4 regions of the Pseudarthrobacter sp. S6 genome follow, and region 2 is predicted to be linked to each of the others. Evidence: riboswitches for the same ligand, from Rfam matches in the RefSeq annotation. Region 2 holds a riboswitch; each other region holds the start of a gene.
The links. Region 2 has a riboswitch for thiamine pyrophosphate ahead of thiO (glycine oxidase ThiO). Riboswitches for the same ligand answer to the same signal wherever they lie in the genome.
Positions count from the first base shown of each region.

Region 1: it holds a riboswitch for thiamine pyrophosphate, as region 2 does, so the genes downstream of both, thiD (bifunctional hydroxymethylpyrimidine kinase/phosphomethylpyrimidine kinase) here and thiO (glycine oxidase ThiO) in region 2, are expected to answer to the same signal.
Region 3: it holds a riboswitch for thiamine pyrophosphate, as region 2 does, so the genes downstream of both, thiC (phosphomethylpyrimidine synthase ThiC) here and thiO (glycine oxidase ThiO) in region 2, are expected to answer to the same signal.
Region 4: it holds a riboswitch for thiamine pyrophosphate, as region 2 does, so the genes downstream of both, ACQCS0_RS19330 (ECF transporter S component) here and thiO (glycine oxidase ThiO) in region 2, are expected to answer to the same signal.

Region 1 covers NZ_CP189581.1:2,666,908-2,671,797, forward strand. Annotated here, with positions in the region: gene rpmA (50S ribosomal protein L27) at 44-307, opposite strand; gene rplU (50S ribosomal protein L21) at 369-677, opposite strand; gene thiD (bifunctional hydroxymethylpyrimidine kinase/phosphomethylpyrimidine kinase) at 950-2,548, opposite strand; TPP riboswitch at 2,531-2,628, opposite strand; gene ACQCS0_RS12765 (Rne/Rng family ribonuclease) at 2,730-4,890, opposite strand, start outside.
Region 2 covers NZ_CP189581.1:3,071,822-3,076,711, forward strand. Annotated here, with positions in the region: gene ACQCS0_RS14605 (thiazole synthase) at 1-736, opposite strand, end outside; gene thiS (sulfur carrier protein ThiS) at 741-977, opposite strand; gene thiO (glycine oxidase ThiO) at 974-2,329, opposite strand; TPP riboswitch at 2,322-2,441, opposite strand; gene thiE (thiamine phosphate synthase) at 2,469-3,245, shown strand; gene ACQCS0_RS14625 (RNB domain-containing ribonuclease) at 3,310-4,830, shown strand.
Region 3 covers NZ_CP189581.1:2,750,639-2,755,528, forward strand. Annotated here, with positions in the region: gene ACQCS0_RS13170 (RNA-binding protein) at 33-275, opposite strand; gene rpsP (30S ribosomal protein S16) at 277-693, opposite strand; gene ACQCS0_RS13180 (hypothetical protein) at 906-1,343, opposite strand; gene ACQCS0_RS13185 (VOC family protein) at 1,457-2,332, opposite strand; TPP riboswitch at 2,487-2,594, shown strand; gene thiC (phosphomethylpyrimidine synthase ThiC) at 2,589-4,406, shown strand; gene ACQCS0_RS13195 (alpha/beta hydrolase) at 4,411-4,890, opposite strand, start outside.
Region 4 covers NZ_CP189581.1:4,024,692-4,029,581, reverse strand. Annotated here, with positions in the region: gene ACQCS0_RS19360 (Na+/H+ antiporter subunit D) at 1-111, shown strand, start outside; gene ACQCS0_RS19355 (Na+/H+ antiporter subunit E) at 108-653, shown strand; gene ACQCS0_RS19350 (monovalent cation/H+ antiporter complex subunit F) at 650-928, shown strand; gene mnhG (monovalent cation/H(+) antiporter subunit G) at 918-1,340, shown strand; gene ACQCS0_RS19340 (DUF4235 domain-containing protein) at 1,458-1,721, opposite strand; gene ACQCS0_RS19335 (heme-degrading domain-containing protein) at 1,763-2,305, opposite strand; TPP riboswitch at 2,362-2,503, shown strand; gene ACQCS0_RS19330 (ECF transporter S component) at 2,568-3,218, shown strand; gene ACQCS0_RS19325 (ABC transporter ATP-binding protein) at 3,218-4,858, shown strand; gene ACQCS0_RS19320 (energy-coupling factor transporter transmembrane component T) at 4,855-4,890, shown strand, end outside.

The DNA.
Region 1 (4,890 bases), 400 kb from region 2:
GGAGCGGACCAAATGGCCCGCTCCACCGTTTCAGAACTATTTGTTACTCTGCAGCTGCAGCAGCAACGATGTTGACAACGCGGCGACCGCGGCGTGTGCCGAACTGGACGGCTCCCGGTGCCAGTGCGAACAGTGTGTCGTCGCCGCCACGGCCAACGCCAGCGCCCGGGTGGAAGTGGGTGCCACGCTGGCGGACAATGATCTCGCCTGCGGAAACTACCTGACCACCGAAGCGCTTGACGCCGAGGTACTGGGCGTTGGAGTCACGACCGTTGCGAGTGGAACTCGCGCCTTTTTTATGTGCCATTTGAAATGCCTGCCTTTAAATTCTGGGGAATCTGCTGAAGAACCTGAACAGTAACGAAGAGTTACTTGATACCCGTGATCTTGACCTTGGTCAATTCCTGACGGTGACCCTGGCGCTTCTTGTAACCGGTCTTGTTCTTGAACTTCTGGATGACGATCTTCGGACCACGGAGGTCTTCGAGGATCTCAGCCGTAACCGTTACCTTGGCCAGGTCCGCAGCAGCAGAGGTGACTTTGTCACCGTCTACCAGGAGCAGTGCGGGCAACTCAAAAGTGCTGCCGGCTCCACCGGGGACGCGGTTCAGGGTAACGAAGTCTCCAACGGAAACCTTCTCTTGGCGGCCGCCTGCGCGGACAATCGCGTACACCACTTGGGAACTCACTTCTCTCGACGTTTATTACTAAATTTGCGTGCTGAACCCGATTCAATAATCGGCCGGGTTCTCGCTGTGCCTCAACGCCGTGGGGTCGTAACCCAAGTGTTGGCGTAAGCACCGAAGATCTAGAATACGCTAATTTTGCCTTCGGCCGCAAATGAGGCTGGTTACGGTCGGTTGTCTGTGCTAGGACCCATAAGCAGGTACTGCACTGACAATCCGAAACCGTGCCTGACTATCGTACAGGCCACGCGGGCCCTTGACTGTCAGGAATGAATTCGCGGCGCGTCGAAGAATTCCACTTCGAACCGGCACGACTGCCTGAACGCCACGAGCATCGCCGCACGTTCATCCGCGGAAGCGCTCCGGCCGGCCTCGTCAGCCAAGGCGATGGCGTCGCGGGTGGCCTGCGCGAAGTCCTCGTCAGCGTAGGCCCGCAGCCAGTCGGCATAGGGGTGTTCCTTCGGTGCACCGGCGGCCAGGAACTCCGCGTGGAGGGTCTGTCCCACCTCGGCGTACAACCAGAAGCACGGCAGCACCGCAGCGACGAGGACCGCGTAGCTGCCGGAGGCCGAGGCTGCCAGCAGGTGGTCCACGTAGGACTTGGTGACTGGGCCAAGGGCGGAGTCCACCGTCCTGGTGCTCAGCCACGTGCGGTGCAGCTCGGATTCGACCTCAAGGCATTGCCGGGCAGACTTTGCCCAGAACGTCTGCGCGGCTTCCGTGGGCGCCAGCGCACTGGCCCGGGCCAGGACCCGCGAATAGCCGTTCAGGTAGATGGCGTCCTGCGCAAGGTAGTAGCCGAACTCTTCCTCAGCCAACGTGCCGCCCGCCAGGTCGCGGATGAAATCCAGCCCGTAGATGGCCGCAAGATCCGGCGCCGACGCCCGCTGGAGCGTCTGGGCGAATTCGCCGGCTGCCGGAACCTGTTTCATGTGGTGGAAGTGGTTGATGGGGCCGTGGCCACCGCCCACCTCCAGCTGATCAGCGGCCTGCAGTGCGCCGACCAGCCAAGGCTTCACTTGCCGTAGCGCGGATTCCCAGTTCCCCAGCCTGGCCTGGGCCGTAGCCATAGCCGACGACAACGAGCAGCCGGTGCCGTGGCTGTTGCGGGTTGGGATCCTGTCACCGCTCACTTCCACTACCTCCTGGGCGAGCAGCCCGGCGGCGTTGACCAGGGCATCCGGGCACGCACCGCCGTCGAGATGGCCGCCCTTGACCAGGACCGTGGCACCGGCCGCGGCGGACAACCGCTGCCCCTGTCCGAGCGCATCAGGCCAGTCCCGCGCCTGCGGCTCCCCCACCAGGATGGCCAATTCGGCCAGGTTGGGGGTGATCAGGTCAGCGAGCGGGAGCAGCTCCCGCAGAGCTGCCTCGGCAGACTCCTGCAGCAGCCGGTCACCGCTCGTGGCCACCATCACCGGATCGAGAACGACGACGGCGGGACGCGCCTTTTCCAGCCAGTCCCGGACCACGCCAATCACCGCAGCATCGCCGAGCATGCCGATCTTGACCGCATCGATGGTGATGTCGTCGCTGATGGCGTCCAGCTGCTGGCCCAGGAAGGATGCCGGCGGCACGTGAACCGCCTGCACCCCCTGGGTGTTCTGGACTGTCAGTGCAGTGATGGCCGCCATGCCGTAGCCGCCAAGAGCCGCAATGCTTTTGAGGTCGGCCTGGACGCCCGCGCCGCCTGACGGGTCCGATCCGGCAATGGACAGCACCCGCGGGACGTCACGCAGCACCTGGACGTTGCCAGACCGGCCTGGCGCAGGCCGGACCTCACCCTGGTTTGCTGAGATATCCGGCAGAACCGCCGCGGGCGTTGCAGGAGGAAGGACAGAACTTGAAGCCAAAGGAGACATCCCTTCGCCGGTGCTAGCCGGACAGGTTCAACGGGTGTGGATCTCAGCCGGCTCTCTGCGCGGCACCCCGTGTCAGTCACCAGCCTAGCGTCCCTCGGGATTTAACGCAGGACGCCCGGACGCAGCCTGTGATTCACAGACACGTCCGGGCGCCGTTGTAGAGGCTTGCCCTGCTGCTTCGTTAGAGCTCCGAGGCCGGAACCCCAACACCGAGGATGATAGGCGCGTTGATGGCCGCAGGCTTCTCAGCCACCTTGACGGACTCCGGGGCCTTGGCGGCGTGGGAGTGTCCAGCGGCAGCCGCCGGACCGGCTTCGTGATGCTCCACAGACGTGGCGTTGGCTGCGCCCTGGGCACGGCTGGCGCTCCGGTTCCGCCGGGGACGGCGGGCGAGGGGCGCCTCGGTGTGGTCGGAGTAATCCTCCTCCGCCACTGCCGGCTGGTGCTGACGGGCAGGTTCGCCCGGTTGGCTTGCAGCTGCCTGGACTGCGGACGGCTCGTTTTCCACGACAGGGGCTGGCTCGCCAAGGTGGGCGAAGGCCTCCGCGAGGCGGTCAAGCGTCAGGGCCGGTGCGTGCGGCTGGTCCTCGTGATGGGCCACGAACGGCAGCACCACCTGCTCGCCGCCGAACGTCAGCACAGCGGCCGGACGGCCATTGGAGTCCATCTCGGGCCGCGAAGCCGGCACTGGTGCAGCCGGAGCTTGTCCCGCCGCAGCTGATGCGCGAGCCACTTCGTCGTCGTGCACGTGCGCAGCGTGGGCTGCGGCCGCAATGTTCGCAAGCGCGGCCCGCGTGGCCTCGGCCTTGGCGTGGCGCTCGGCGTCACTGGGTTCCGGGTGGACCGTGTGGATCTGCACCGGCGCTGCCGGTGCCGTTTCCAGTTGCTGGCCGCCACGTCCGCGGCGGCGCTTCCGGTCAGTGCGGCCACCCGGCTGGCTGTCCGAGCGCTGGCTGTCCGGGCGCTGGCTGTCGGTGCGCATGGTGTCAGCGCGCATGCTGTCACCATGCTGATCGTTGATGCGCGGTTCCTGCCGGCTGTCCACCCGCTGCACGTGGTGCACATGGTGCTCAGCGGCTACGGTATTGGCGCGGCGGTGCTCTACGGGGTCGTCGTGGGTGACGATTCCGCGGCCTGCACAGGATTCGCACTGCTCCCCGAAGACTTCCAGGAGTCCGGTACCCATGCGCTTTCGCGTCATCTGCACGAGGCCCAGCGACGTCACTTCTGCAACCTGGTGCTTGGTCCGGTCACGGCCCAGGCACTCCACCATGCGGCGAAGAACCAGGTCCCGGTTGGATTCCAGGACCATGTCTATGAAGTCGATGACGATGATGCCGCCGATGTCCCGTAGCCGGAGCTGCCGGACCACTTCTTCAGCTGCCTCGAGGTTGTTCTTGGTGACGGTTTCTTCGAGGTTGCCACCGCTGCCGGTGAACTTGCCGGTGTTGACGTCCACTACGGTCATGGCTTCGGTGCGGTCAATGACCAGCGAGCCGCCCGAAGGCAGGAAGACCTTACGTTCCAGGGCCTTGTGGATCTGCTCGTCGATCCGCCACGCGGCGAAGATATCCTGGTCCTTGGTCCACTTTTCCAGGCGGCCCACGAGGTCCGGGGCAACGTACGTGACGTAGGCCTCGATGGTGTCCCAGGCCTCTTCACCCGAGACAATAAGCTTGGAGAAGTCCTCGTTGAAGACGTCACGGACCACCTTGATGGTGAGGTCCGGTTCGCCGTAGAGGAGCTCGGGCGCGAGGATCTTGGTCGACGTGGACTGGCTTTCGATGCCCTCCCACTGCGCGCGCAGCCTGTTGATGTCGTGCGTGAGCTCCTCTTCCGAGGCGCCTTCGGCAGCGGTGCGAACAATTACCCCGGCGTGCTCGGGGAGGCGGTCCTTGAGGATGCGCTTGAGCCGGTTGCGCTCGACGTCGGGCAGTTTGCGGGAGATGCCGGTCATGGAGCCGCCGGGCACGTAGACGAGGTAGCGGCCGGGCAGCGAGATCTGGCTGGTCAGGCGTGCACCCTTGTGGCCCACGGGATCCTTGGTGACCTGGACCAGGACGGTGTCGCCGGACTTGAGCGCGTTTTCGATCCGGCGCTGCTTGCCTTCGAGGTTAACGGCTTCCCAGTTCACTTCACCGGCATAAAGGACGGCGTTGCGGCCGCGTCCGATGTCAACAAACGCCGCTTCCATGGACGGCAGCACATTCTGCACCTTGCCGAGGTAGACGTTGCCGATCAGGGAGTCCTGCTGGGTCTTGGAGACAAAGTGCTCGGCCAGCACACCGTCTTCGAGGACGCCGATCTGGATTCTGTCGTCGCGCTGGCGGACAATCATCTGC
Region 2 (4,890 bases):
CCAGCCTACCGGCGATGACGGCGTGTTTGAAGGCCTCCCCCATGAGTGCCGGGTTCTGCGCACGCGTGACCGCGGTCGCCAGCAGCACGGCGTCACAGCCAAGTTCCATGGCCAGTGCGGCGTCGGATGCCGTGCCGATGCCTGCGTCCAGCACCACGGGCACCGAGGCGCGCGAGACGATCAGTTCGATGTTGTGTGGATTCAGGATTCCCAGGCCGGTGCCGATGGGCGCTCCGAGCGGCATAACCGCGGTAGCACCCAGATTTTCCAGCCGCAGGGCCAGGACCGGGTCATCGTTGGTGTAGGCAAACACTTTGAAGCCGCGGTTTACAAGCTGTTCCGTGGCGTCCACCAGCTCCACGGCGTCCGGCAGCAGAGTCTGTTCATCGGCGATGACTTCCAGCTTGAGCCAGTCGGTTTCCAGCGCTTCGCGGGCGAGTTCCGCCGTCATAACCGCGTCCCGGGCGGTGAAGCAGCCTGCAGTGTTGGGCAGGATCCGGATCCCGTGGTCCACCAGGAGCTGGAAAAGGGACCCCGATTCGGCCGGCGAATAGCGCCTCATGGCCACGGTGGTCAGTTCGGTTCCGGACGCCAGCAGGGCAGCGCCCAGCCCGTCGAGGCTCGGGGCTCCCCCGGTGCCCATGATGAGGCGGGAGCCGAGCTCGACGCCGTCGATCATCAGCCCGTCAGCGGCTTCGGGCAGGTTCTGTGAGCTGATGTTGCTGGTTACTGTCATGGTGTCAGCCTCCCTGGACTGCTGTGACCAGTTCGACGTCGTCACCTTCGGCGAGCGCCGTGACGAACCACTGGCTGCGGGGTACTACTTCGGAGTTATGGGCGACGGCGACGCCGAGTTTCTGCCCGTCTGTCGCCTGACCGTTGGCTGCGAGGGGGCGGCCTGTGATCTGACTGATAAGGGTGGTGATGGAGGCTTCGTCCGCCACGGAATGGCGCGAGCCGTTGAGGGTGATGTTCATGCTGATTCCTTCTGAGGGTCGAGGTCCTTCATGTTGCTGATGTCCTTGGGTGTGGACTGTGTGCCGGTTGTGCGGTGCTGTCTTGAAAAGCGGGCCGGGTTGAGCGCCCCCCAACGAGGATCCGTCCGGCCGTCGAGCAATTCCCGGCAGATCGCTGCCGCCGCCGGAGCAAGGAGCACTCCGTGACGGAAGAACCCGGTGGCAATAATCAGTCCGGCAATGTTCTCCATGCTCTCCTGGTTTCCTGTTCCTGGTGCGGAAACCGGTACGCGGCCCAGGAGCGGCGCGTTGTCCGGGGTCGCCGGCCTTGCCCGTGCCGTGCATTCCAGGAGTTCAAGCTCCGAGACGGCCGGCACCAGGACCTGGGCGTCACGCAGCAACTGGTAGACGCCGCCGGCCGAGACAGCACCATCGCCTGTCCCGGCGAGCGCGTCCTCCCGTTGCGTCGCCCCGATCACCACCGTGCCGTCCCCTCTGGGAACGATGTAGACCGGCACACCATGGACTATTCCGCGGACTGTCGAGGTGAGGAGCGGACGCAGGTGCTCCGGAACAGCAAGGCGCAGGATGTCACCGTAGACGGGTCGCAGGGGCAGGTGCAGCCCAGCAGGCAGGCCTTCCAGCGACCCCGCCGCCAATCCGTTGGCCACAATCGTCTCCCCGGCGTGGACAGTTCCGCCGTCAGCGAGCACCACGCCGCAGATGCGTCCGTCCTCCCAAAGAACGGCGGCGGCCCGCTGGTCAACGGCGAATCCCCCGCGGGCACCGGCCACGGCGGTTTCTGCTCCCGGTTCGTGGACGGCCAGGACTTCCTGGAGGCACGCCACCAGCTTCCGTGGATCCACCTGGTGGTCTGCGGGGATGTCCAGGGCACAGGAGATGGCCGGGCTGAGCAGGGATTCCCAGGACCTGGCCTCACGGACAGTCAGGGGTTCCACCACCAGGCCGCTGGCCTGCTGTACGGCCCGGAGGTCCATCAGCGCCCTGCGGTCCGCGGCGTCCGCGCCGATGGCGAGGGTCGGCGTCGTCAGGTATCCGGTCTCGCCAGCCCCTGCCAGGGCGAGGTCTGCCGCGAAACCGGGCCACAGGCCGGAGGATGCAAGCATCAGCTCCAGGAGGTCTTCCTCCTGATAGTGGAGTTCGCTTACAGGTGCCAGCATGCCGGCGGCTGCCCAGCTGGCGCCTCTCCCGGGCGCGTCATCGATCAGCACAACGGAACGGCCGGACCGCCGGGCCTCCCAGGCTATGGCGTGGCCGATGACTCCACCGCCGATGACCGCCACGTCGGCGTGCAGCACCGGGTCCGGTCGGAATGATGCAGTCTCAGGCGGGCTGCTTATTGCGGGGGGCATATGGTTCCTTCCCTACGCCGGTACTAGCCGGATCAGGTCAAGCGGTCGGCTCTGACGCCCTCTCAGCCCGGCCGCTTTGTGACGGCTGCAACGGGCTCCCGCAGTACCTGCCCAGTTTAGGGGAATTAGGCTGGTTTCCATGAACTCGCAATCCTTCGCCGCTGCAGGCACGCCCTCAGCCAGCTCTTCCACACCCGAATCCTTGATCTCAACAGATCCCACCGGCGGCATAGGCCCGGGCCTCCCGCACAGCGCCCGGCTGTACCTCTGCACCGACTCACGCCGTGACCGCGGCGACTTTGGCGAGTTTGTGGACGCGGCTTTTGCCGGCGGCGTCGACATCATCCAGCTCCGCGACAAGGCGATCGAGGCGGCGGAGGAGCTGGAGCTGCTGGCCGTGCTTCAGGCCGCGGCCGAACGCCACGCAAAGTTATGGGCCGTCAATGACCGTGCAGATGTCGCTATGCTGTCCGGCGCCCCCGTCTTCCACATCGGGCAACAAGACCTGCCGGTCGCTTCCGCCCGCGCCCTGCTTGGGGCACCCACAGCGGTCGGGCTGTCCACGCACACCGCCGAACAGATCGAAGGCGCCATCCGGCTGTCCGGCGGGCTAACGTCCGAACGCGGCCTGGACTACTTCTGCGTCGGACCGGTCTGGGCCACTCCCACCAAGCCCGGCCGGGCCGGTGTCGGCCTTGAGCTGGTGCGGTACGCTGCCGAAGCAGTCCGCGCTGCCGGCGGCGCCCAGGCCACCTTGCCCTGGTTTGCCATCGGAGGCATCGATCTTGGCAACGTGGAGCAGGTAGTGGAGGCCGGTGCCGGCAGGATTGTGGTGGTGCGTGCCATCACCGAAGCCCCCGATCCCGCAGCGGCGGCTGCAGCACTCGTGGCGGCCCTGGACGCAGGCGCATCCTGACAATTCCCCGCGTGGCGGACCGTGGGCGTGCACGATCCATGCAAATCGGGCTAACCTGATTTTCGTGTCACATCATCGGTTGGCCCCCAATGTCCACGAGCAGACCAACGAGCTCGCGGCGGCACTGAGCGCCCTGCGGACCGAGCTGGAACTTCCCGGAACCTACCCGGCGGAGGCGGTCCGGGACGCGGAAGCGGCGGTGGCCGCACACGAGTTGCCGGGCGCTGACCTGACAGAGGTGGACTTCCTCACCATCGATCCGGCGTCCTCCACTGACCTGGACCAGGCGCTGTACATCGAGCGCGCGGACGCTGGCTACCGCGTGCTCTATGCCATCGCTGATGTGCCGTCCTTTGTCCGCCCCGGCGGCGTGCTGGATGCAGAGACCCGGCGCCGCGGCCAAACGTTCTACGCCCCGGACGGCCGGATCCCGCTGCACCCTGAGGTCATCAGCGAAGGAGCGGGCAGCCTCCTGGCCGGGCAGCTTTGTTCCGCCTACGTGTGGGAATTCGGGCTGGACAACACCGCACAGGTCTCCACGGTGAGTATCCGCAGGGCCACCATCCGCAGCAGGGCCAAGCTGAGCTACAAGGGAGTCCAGGCCGAACTCGACGCCGGGACGCCCGGTCCCGTGCTGCAGCTCCTGAAGGAAGTGGGGCTCAAACGGGTTGAACTGGAGCGGCAGCGTGGCGGCGCCAGCCTGAACATGCCCGAGCAGGAAATCGTGCAACTGCCCGACGGCGGCTACCGGATTGCCGCGGCACCGCAGCTTCCGGTGGAGGACTGGAACGCCCAGATTTCCCTGATGACCGGAATGTCGGCGGCGAACCTCATGTTGGCGGGAAAAGTTGGCATCCTGCGCACCATGCCGGCGCCGGACGAGCGCTCCCTGCGCCACTTCCGCCTCCAGACCGAGGCCTTGGGCAAGCCGTGGGACGGCAAAATCAGCTACGGCGAATACCTCCGCAGCCTTGATCCGACAGTGCCCCGGCAACTGGCCATCCTGCACTCCGCTGGCATGCTGTTCCGCGGTGCCAGCTACACGGCGTTTGACGGCACCGTCCCGGACGACGCCGTCCAGTCCGCCATCGGCGCCGCCTATGCCCACACCACAGCACCGCTCCGGCGCCTTATCGACCGCTTTGTCCTGGTAATCTGCGAAGCCTTGAGCAACGGCAAGCCGGTACCGGACTGGGCGCGGGAAGCCCTGCCGTCCCTGCCGGAGATCATGGCCGGATCCGACCAGTTGGCATCGCGGATGGAACGCATGGCGCTGGACACGGTGGAGGCCGCGCTGTTGGTCAACCATGTGGGCCAGGAATTCGAAGCGATCGTGATTTCCGGCTCCAAGCCACAAAAGGACAACGGAAACGGTAACGGGAAAAACGGCAACGGAGCCAGGAACGGCGCTGCGAAAAACGGGGCTGCGAAAAACGGGAACGGCCCCTCGGGGATCATCCAGATCGCCGAACCCGCCGTGACGGCACGCTGCGCCGGCGACCTGCAATCGGGCACAAAGGTGCGGGTCCGCCTGATCTCCTCCGATATTGCCGCGCGCGAGGTCCACTTTGAGCTGCTGGCCTGAACCATCAGTGCCCGGCCTGATCGGCCCAAAGCCGGGATTCCCGGTCCTTGCGGCTAGACT
Region 3 (4,890 bases), 320 kb from region 2:
GGGCCGGAGCAAAAACTGATGTTGCTGAGCGCTTAACGGCGGCGGTCGGTATCGACGACGTCGACCCTGACCGGTTCGCCGTCTGCCAGTGCTGCCACAACGGTGCGCAATGCCCGTGCGGTACGGCCCTGGCGGCCGATCACCCGTCCCAGGTCATCCTGATGAACACGAACCTCGAGGGTGTCCCCGCGGCGGTTGTTCTTCGAGCTGACCTTGACATCGTCAGGCGAATCAACGATTCCCCGGACAAGGTGTTCGAGCGCTTCTGCCAGCAATCTACTCAGCCTCGGTGGTCTCTGCTTCGGCCGGGGCCTCGGCTGCGTCAGACTGCTTTGACTTCTTGGTGATGGCTTCCGGGATAATCACGGAACCCTTCTCCGGGGCAACAAAGGCAACCTTCGGAGCTTTGGTCTTCAGGGTGCCTTCCTGGCCCGGGAGGCCCTTGAACTTCTGCCAGTCACCGGTGATCTTGAGGATCGCGGCAACCTGCTCGGACGGCTGCGCGCCGACGCCGAGCCAGTACTGGGCACGGTCCGTGTCAACCTCGATGTATGAGGGCTCTTCGGTGGGGTGGTACTTGCCGATCTCTTCGATGGCACGGCCGTCACGCTTGGAGCGTGCGTCCATGACGACGATGCGGTAGTACGGTGCGCGCATCTTGCCAAAGCGCTTAAGGCGAATCTTTACGGCCACTTTTGTGGTCACTCCTGTTTCAGAAAAGGGGTAAACCGACGTTCTGCACCCGTGGGGCGGGCCATACTTGAGGGTTCAAAGGACAGGATCCGGACGCGGAGAGAGGGGCCACGCAGATCGAGTACCTGTTTATTGTGCCAGATCAGCGGCCGGATTTCGACTTGACACGTCGGGATGGGGCAGCCGGTCGGACCCGGCGGGCCACGGCCGGCCTACGACGACCAGACGTAGACACCGGTGCGCGCGGCGTCATCGATCGAGTTCGCCAGCTCGGCGACCTTCTTGACGTACGTCCGGGCCTCGGCCACGCCGAAGGGCATGTCATCCTGGGCGGCCCACTTTTCAGCGACGTCATCCAGGACATTACCCTCCCCCTCAGTCTCATAACTGAGCAGGTCGGCCAGCGCACGCACCATGGCCGGCGGAACCCCGAGAAGGGAATCACTCGCCACGTCCACCATGGCCAGTTCATAGTCCGCGCCGCCGGCGTGCACCGCAGCACCGGCAAGATCGCCGAGCTGCTCGATTTCGAAATCGCTGATTCCGGGAATCCGCAGACCCTCGCCCGCCGGGGAGCCGCCCGCATCCAGGACGACGGCCCGCTTCAGCGCGGCATCGTGAGTGGAAACAAAAATTTCAGTGAAGCCCATGGGAACAGCCCTTATTCCGTCGACGGTGCGGCCCGGAAGGGCTGCATCAGGTGCCGCCCCGTCCGTTCAGAATCAGCCTAGTACAAGGCAGGCCGCTCTTTTGGCATCCGCACTCAGCGGACGGCGACACGGATATTGTTGCGCCACGGGTCCTCGAAGCGAAGCACGGCGCCCGTGTGGTGCGAGGCTACACCGGCGACCATCAGGCGGTCGGCGAGCGCTCCGACGTCATCCCCGGAAGGGACCTCGATGAGCACTTCGCCCAGGCCCAGGGTGTCCCTGCGGGGACCGGCTCCGCGGCTGTTCCAGACGTTCATGGCCATGTGGTGGTGATACCCGCCCGCCGAGACAAACAGCGCCTGCCCGTGCCAGCCGGCGGTCTTTTCGAAGCCCAGCGTGCCCACGTAGAAATCGTGCGCTGACTGGACGTCGCCCACCTGGAGGTGGACGTGGCCCACGCCGGCTTCGCTAGCCCGCTGGCCGGCCACGGATTCCTGGGTCAGGTGCTGCTCGAGGTAGCGCTGCGGCGGCAGTGCCCGGCTGTCCATCACTACAGCCTTCCCATTCCAGGACCAGTTTTCGCGGGGTCTGTCCCAGTACAGTTCGATGCCGTTGCCTTCGGGGTCATTGAAGTAGAAGGCCTCGCTGACGAGGTGGTCGGCGCTGCCGGTGAAAGACCGGGGTTCGTATTGGGCCGCAGAGGCCACCGTGGCAGCCAGCGATGCCTGGTTGTCAAAGAGCAGCGCGGTGTGGAACAGCCCGGCCTCTCCCCTGCCAGGAAGGATCAGCGAAGGGGCGGCCGCGAGATGGACGAGCGGGCGTTGAAGGCGGCCAAGGTAGACGCCGCCGTCCTCTTCGGCCACAACCTCCAGGCCGAGTGCGCGCTGGTAATAGTCGGTCATCAGCTTCATGTCGCCCACCTTGAGCATGACGGTGCCCATGGAGAGGTCGGCGGGAAGGAGATCCCGGCTGGTGGCTTCTGCAGTCATTGAACGCTCCCGGTCCGTTGGCCTTCGGGGCGAAGGCGGCCATGCCACTAATTTACTTGAAGCTTCAATTTAATTCAAGTGGTTGGAGGGGCAGATTGCGACCCCGGTCCCGTGATTGCCGTCACCTGGCCGCCCTCGGCCTGTGGTAGTTTCGAGTTGACCACACGGGAGCCCTTGTAAGGGCTGAGATCGGGCTGACGCTGCCTGCGACCGTTGAACCTGTCCGGGTAATGCCGGCGAAGGAAGTGAGTATTCATTGAATACACAAGAAACACAGCTGATCCCTGCCCAAACTGACGCCGACCAGGATCAAACGTTCCAGCCTGAAACCCAGTCACTGAAGTCCCACTCACTGGCGTTCATCACTGATGACGCCACCGGAATCCGGGTTCCCGTGACCGAGATCGCACTGGAACCGTCGCCGAACGGCTCGGCGAACGGGCCTTTCCGGACCTACCGCACGGCCGGGCCGGGCAGCGATCCGGTGGTGGGCCTTAACCCGTTCCGCTCGGAGTGGATCACCGCCCGCGGCGACACCGAGCCCTACAGCGGACGGGAACGGAACCTGCTCGACGACGGCAAGTCGGCCGTGCGGCGCGGCGCAGCCTCTGCGGAGTGGAAGGGGGCACAGCCGGTGCCCCGCCGCGCCGTCGACGGCCGGAACGTCACCCAGATGCACTACGCACGGCAGGGTGTGGTGACCACGGAGATGCAGTTCGTTGCCCTTCGCGAGAACTGCGACGTGGAGCTTGTCCGAAGCGAAGTCGCTGCCGGCCGCGCCATCATCCCCAACAACATCAACCACCCGGAATCCGAACCGATGATTATCGGCAAGGCGTTCCTGGTCAAGATCAACGCAAATATCGGCAACTCCGCGGTGACCAGCTCCATTGCCGAGGAAGTGGACAAACTCCAGTGGGCCACCCAGTGGGGCGCCGATACGGTGATGGACCTCTCCACCGGCGATGACATCCACACCACGCGGGAATGGCTCATCCGCAACTCCCCCGTGCCCATCGGCACGGTGCCCATCTACCAGGCCTTGGAGAAGGTCAATGGCGAGGCCAACGCACTGACGTGGGAAATCTTCCGGGACACCGTCATTGAGCAGTGCGAGCAGGGCGTGGACTACATGACTATCCACGCCGGTGTGCTGCTGCGTTACGTGCCGCTGACGGCCAACCGCGTCACCGGCATCGTCTCAAGGGGCGGTGCGATCATGGCGGGCTGGTGCCTGGCCCACCACCAGGAAAACTTCCTCTACACGCACTTCGACGAGCTGTGCGAGATCTTCGCCAAGTACGACGTCGCGTTCTCCCTGGGCGACGGACTGCGCCCGGGAGCCACCGCGGACGCCAACGATGCCGCCCAGTTTGCGGAGCTGGACACGCTCGCGGAGCTTACGCAGCGGGCGTGGGAATTCGATGTGCAGGTCATGGTGGAGGGTCCCGGGCATGTCCCGTTCCACCTGGTGCGCGAGAACGTGGAACGCCAGCAGGAGCTCTGCAAGGGCGCCCCGTTCTACACACTGGGGCCGCTGGTCACGGACATTGCCCCGGGCTACGACCACATCACGTCCGCCATCGGCGCCACCGAAATCGCCCGGTACGGCACCGCCATGCTTTGTTACGTCACGCCCAAGGAGCACCTTGGCCTGCCGAACAAGGACGACGTGAAGACCGGGGTGATCACCTACAAGATCGCCGCCCATGCAGCCGACCTCGCCAAGGGCCACCCCGGCGCCCATGAACGGGACGACGCCCTGTCCAAGGCCCGGTTCGAGTTCCGCTGGCGCGACCAGTTCGCGCTGTCCCTGGACCCCGTCACGGCGGAGGCCTTCCATGACGAGACTCTGCCCGCCGAACCGGCCAAAACCGCACACTTCTGTTCCATGTGCGGCCCGAAGTTCTGCTCCATGAAGATCAGCCAGGACATCAGGGACGAATACGGTTCCGCAGATTCGCAGGCGGCCATCGCCGAGGCCTACAGCGGGATGCGCGAAAAGAGTGCGGAGTTCCTGGCCGCCGGCGGGAAGGTCTACCTCCCGGAGCTTCGGATTCCGGCCGGGAGCTGACGGCTCAGGAAGCCTGAACCGAGCGTGACCTGCCTACGGCGGCGATGAACGACCGGATGGCACGGTCACCTTCGACAGAGTCCTGGGGCCGGTGTCCTCCCGCAGCAATGCGGTGCAGGGCACCGGTTTCCTGCAGATATCCGGCGATCTCCTCGTAGAGCGGTTCCCAGCCGCCCGTCAGGACCATGGTGGGGACGCCCGGAACAATATGCAGCGGGGCCTCCCAGGACGGCGCCTGCAACCGGAGCCGGCGCGCCGACCGTTTTTCCTCCGGCGTGGCGGGCTCCTGCAGGTCTGCCGCGAACATTCTCCGCACGAACTCACGCTGGAAATCATCATCACTGAGTTGGTGCCGGGCATCGAACAGCGGTTGCATCAGCGCCCTGTGAGCAGACGTGGCCGGCTGTTCGGCGGTCAGAGACAAGCACGCCGGTTCAATCAGCGTCAGGGAAAACACCAGATCGGGGCGATCGACGGCGGCCAT
Region 4 (4,890 bases), 950 kb from region 2:
TCGGACCAGGCCGCCCACGAAATGCTGGACAGATCCGCCTACATTCAGGCCGTTCTGGGCGAGGACACGCAGGTTCCCCCGATGGCCCTGAAAGACGGAGGAGGCAAATGAGCCGCCGGCGGATTTCCCTGCGCCAGGAACTGCCCCTGCTGGTATGGCTGGTGATCGTCTGGGGCGCCCTGTGGCAGGACCTCAGCCCCGGCAACCTGCTGTTCGGCGCGTTGCTGGCCGTGCTCGTGGCCCGGATGTTCTACCTGCCGCCGGTAGAAGTCAGCGGCCGCTTCAACATTCTTCACGCCGTGCCATTTGCCCTGCGTTTCCTGGGCAGGGTGGCGGCAGCGAGCGTTGAGGTCATGTACTTGGCGGCTGTCCGCGGCCCCCGGGTCATCAGCTCCGTCGTCGCAGTGCCGTTGCGGAGCCACCAGGACCTCATGGTCACCGCCACCGGGCATGTGATCTCCCTGATCCCGGGCTCCCTGGTGGTGGAAGTGGACCGGTCAACGTCCACCTTGTACCTCCACGGGCTCAACGTCAGCAGCCCGGAAGAGGTCGCGAACCTGCGCAGGGAAGTCCGCTCGATCGAGGCGGACCTGATCAGGATCATGGGTTCCCGCGAAGAACTCGAAGCAATCCGGCAGGAGGCCGCAGCATGATGCAGACCGTTCTGGCTGTTACGGCAGTCATTCTTTCGCTGGCAGCGGCGGGAGCCATCATCAGGATCTCCCGCGGCCCGTCGCTGCTGGACAGGGTGCTGGCCTCCGACGTCCTGCTTGCGATCCTCGGCGCGGCCCTGTGTATCGATATGGCCGTCAACCGGCACCTGAACAACCTGATGCTGCTGGTGGCGCTGTCCATTGTCGGCTTCATCGGGTCAGTGACAGTTGCGCGCTTTGTGGCCGACCGTCGGGAGCAAGCCAATGAATCCTGAGGCCGGCGTGGTTGATAACGTCATCGATACCGTGTCGGCGGTGTTCCTGCTGGTGGGTGCCCTCATGTCCCTCGCCGCCGCCGTCGGACTGCTCCGCTTTCCGGACCTGCTCAGCCGCATGCACGCGGCCACCAAGCCCCAGGTGCTGGGGCTGTTCCTGCTCCTTGCGGCCATCGGCCTGCAGATGCGCACCTGGTGGGTGTGGCCCGCGCTGCTCGTGGCCTGGATTTTCCAGCTGCTGACCGTGCCGGTTTCTGCCCACATGGTGGGCCGCGCCGGGTACCGCACCAAGCACCTGCACCGCGAGCTGCTCAGCTCCGATGAACTCGACGCCGTGGTTCAGAAGGCGGCACAATCCGCCCGGGATGACTCCTCCCGGGATGAAGCGGACGACGGCGGCCGGCGGGGCTGAGCCTCATTCGTCGATGCTAGTGTTCCGCCCCGCGCGCGAGTTTTTGTCCAGATAACACGGCGTCAGTGCCGGTTGGAGGCCTTTAGCTGGACAAAAACTCATGGGTTGGTGGTGCGCTTAGACGATGTCCTGGGACTTGGCGAAGCGGGTAATGGCCCGCTGTGTGCCGCGGTTGGCCAGCACCTGGATGATGGTGCTGACCGAGGCCGAAATAAGCGCGAACGTCAGCGCCGAGCGGAGGCTCGTGGGGGTGTCTTCATCCTTGCCGGTGGGAGGCTTCCGGCCCGTGGACTTTTCCCACACGGTATTGACCATCTTGGTGCCGACGAATCCGGCGCCGAGGCTGATTGCAGTGCCGAGCAGCTTGATGAACAGGTTCATTCGTTGAACTCCTTGTGAGCGGATCCGGGACTGCCTTTAGCCTAACCCGGCCGCATCGACTCCAGAATCTCCCGCAGGGCCTCCACCACGAGATCATGGTCCTGCTGTTGGGGCAGGCCCGAGACCGTCACCGTGGCTACGGCACCCACGCCGGTGACGTAGACCGGGAAGCAGCCGCCGTGGGCCGCGTAGACGGTTTCGTCGTACCAGCCGTGGTCCTCGATCCGGCCGCCGTGCAGCCGGCCGCGGAGGCCCACCAGCAACGACGGGATCTCATACCTGGCGGCGGTGCGCTGCTTCGCCCGGATCCAGTGCTCGTTGTCGGGGGTGGCCCCGTCCAGGGCAACATGGAAAAGGACCTGGTCACCCTTCGTGATGTCGATCGCGATAGGCAGCTGGCGCGATTTGCCGAGCTCCACCAGCAGCAGCCCCAGGTTGAGGGAATCATCCCTGGTGAAATGGGGAAACTGCAGCTCGCTGACCTCGCCCTCGATGCGGGCGATCAGGGCCTCCAGCAGCCCCGCCGGCTGGGGCACCGTCGCATCGGGATTGAACGCAGTCACAGTCGGGTTGTTGGCAGTCATGGCCCACAATCTACCCCGCCCGCGGTGTAAACTGGAGCACGCCCATCAGGGCAGATTTATTACGACAGGGGAGCGCCGCCGTCGGACATCACTGGCATTGCCAGGGACCCGCAGGCCGGCGCTGAGAGTGCGGACAGCCGCAGACCCTCGAACCTGATCCGGTTAGTACCGGCGCAAGGGAGTCGAGTTCTCGAAGGGTCCGGCAACGGCGGCAGCGCCGCTTACCGGGGCACTTTCCCCTCCTGTTCCTCAGGAGGACAATATGACAACTGCAGCATTCAAAAAGACCGGCAATACCTGGCGTGTTGTGGACATCGTGGTGGCGGCGCTCATCGCCATCACCGGCGGCGTGATCTTCTGGGCGTGGTCCCAAGCCGCCGGCATCGTTTCCGCACCGATGAATGCCGTTTACCCCCCGCTGACCGGCCTGATCGCCGGCGGCTGGATGATCCCGGCAGTGCTGGGCATGCTCATCATCCGCAAACCCGGCGCGGCGCTCTTCTGCGAAACTGTGGCCGCCACCGGCGAACTCATCATGGGCTCGCAGTACGGCGCCACGGTGCTGATCTCCGGACTCCTCCAGGGCCTGGGCGCCGAACTGGTGTTCTTCCTGCTGGTGTACGGCAACTTCCGGTTCAAATCCTCCCTGCACCAGAAATACAACCTCATCGCCGCTCTGCTTGCCGGTGCCGGGGCGGGGCTGTTCTGCGGCCTCAACGACTCGTTTCTGCCGTGGGGCTGGAATATCGCCTACGAGCCGGGCGACAAGCTCGCCTACATCGTGTTCTGCACCATCTCCGGCGCGGTGATTGCGGGCGCGCTGTCCTGGATCGCCACGCGCGGCCTGGCCAAGACCGGTGTGCTGAGCTCGTTCGCGTCCCGGAAGGCAGCGTCGGAGCCCGTCTTCAACTGATGACCGCTTCCGACGCCGTCGCTTCCGGAGTGCGCCCCGCCACGGTATCCGCCCGTGGCTGGGGCTGGCGGCATGCCGGCCGTTCCGCCCCCGCCGTCCATGGGCTCGACCTCGACATCGCTCCCGGCGAGCGGGTGCTGCTGCTGGGCCCGTCGGGCGCGGGCAAGTCAACGCTGCTGCACGCGCTCGCGGGGGTGCTGGGGGATGAAGGAGACGACGCCGACGAAACCGGTTCGCTGCTGATCGACGGGGTGGTTCCCCGCGGGCAGCGCGGCCGCTCAGGCCTGATGCAGCAAGACCCCGAAACGCAGGTAGTTCTGTCGCGCCTGGGTGACGACGTCGCCTTCGGCGCCGAGAACCTCGCCGTTCCACGGGACGAGATCTGGCGGCGCGTCCATGAAGCGCTCGACGACGTCGGGCTGCGAAGTACCGGGGCCGGCGCTGTTTTGAACGCCAATGGCACTGGTGTGGACGCCGACGGCGGGCCAGGTGCCGCCGGGCTCCCGCTGGACCACCCGACGTCGGCTCTGTCCGGCGGACAGAAACAGCGTCTGGCGCTGGCCGGGATCCTCGCGATGCGGCCCGGGCTGATCCTGCTGGATGAGCCCACCGCGAACCTGGATCCCGCCGGCGTGCTGGAAGTCCGGGACGCTGTGGGCCGCTGCCTGGACAAAACCGGCGCCACACTCGTTGTGGTGGAACACCGCGTGTCCGTCTGGAAGGACCTGGTTGACCGGATTGTGGTGCTCCAGCCGGGCTCCGCTGCGGGCTCCGCAGGAAGTTTGGCCGCTACATCCGCTGTCCTCCTGGACGGGCCGCCGGATCAGGTGCTCGCGGACGCACGGGACATGCTGATCGGTGCGGGCGTCTGGGTGCCGGGGTATGTTCCGGCAACCCGGAGCCGCGCGTCCGCAGGCTCCGGTGAGCTGCTGCTGGCCGCCGCGGACCTGGCAGTCTCCCGTGAGCGTCCGCGGCGCCGCGGCTTCCGGACCATCCCACCGGTGCCGGTGCAGCAGGGCATCACAGCCCAGGTCCGTTCCGGCCACGCACTCACCATCACGGGGCCCAACGGCGCCGGGAAGTCAACGTTTGCGCTGACGCTCGCCGGATTGCTGGCGCCGGTGGCCGGGAAGGTGGCTGCCGCCGTCGAGCTTTCCGCGGGCGCCGGGATCGATCCGTTCAAATGGAAAGCCCACCAACTGATTTCCCGCATCGGAACCGTGTTCCAGGAGCCCGAGCACCAGTTCGTTACCGGCCGGGTGCTGGACGAACTGATGTTCGGTCCGCGGCATCTGGGCCATGGCGAGGAGCGGGTCGAAGAGCTGCTGGAACGGCTGCGCCTGACGCACCTGGTGGAAGCCAATCCGTACACACTGTCCGGCGGCGAAAAGCGGCGCCTGTCGGTGGCCACCGTCCTGGCGGCCCACCCGCGTGTGCTGGTGCTGGACGAGCCGACGTTCGGCCAGGACGCCAACACCTGGGCCGAGCTCGCATCGTTCCTTTCCGAACTGCTGGACGCCGGGACCTCCGTAGTTTCCGTGACCCACGACCAGGAATTCAGCGCCGTCCTGGGCGGGGCCGAACTGCGGCTTGGCCCGGCCTCACGCGGCGGCGCCCGCCAGGAAGCGGGTGCGGCATGAGGGATGCCCTGACTCTCCGCGGCAACCAGGCA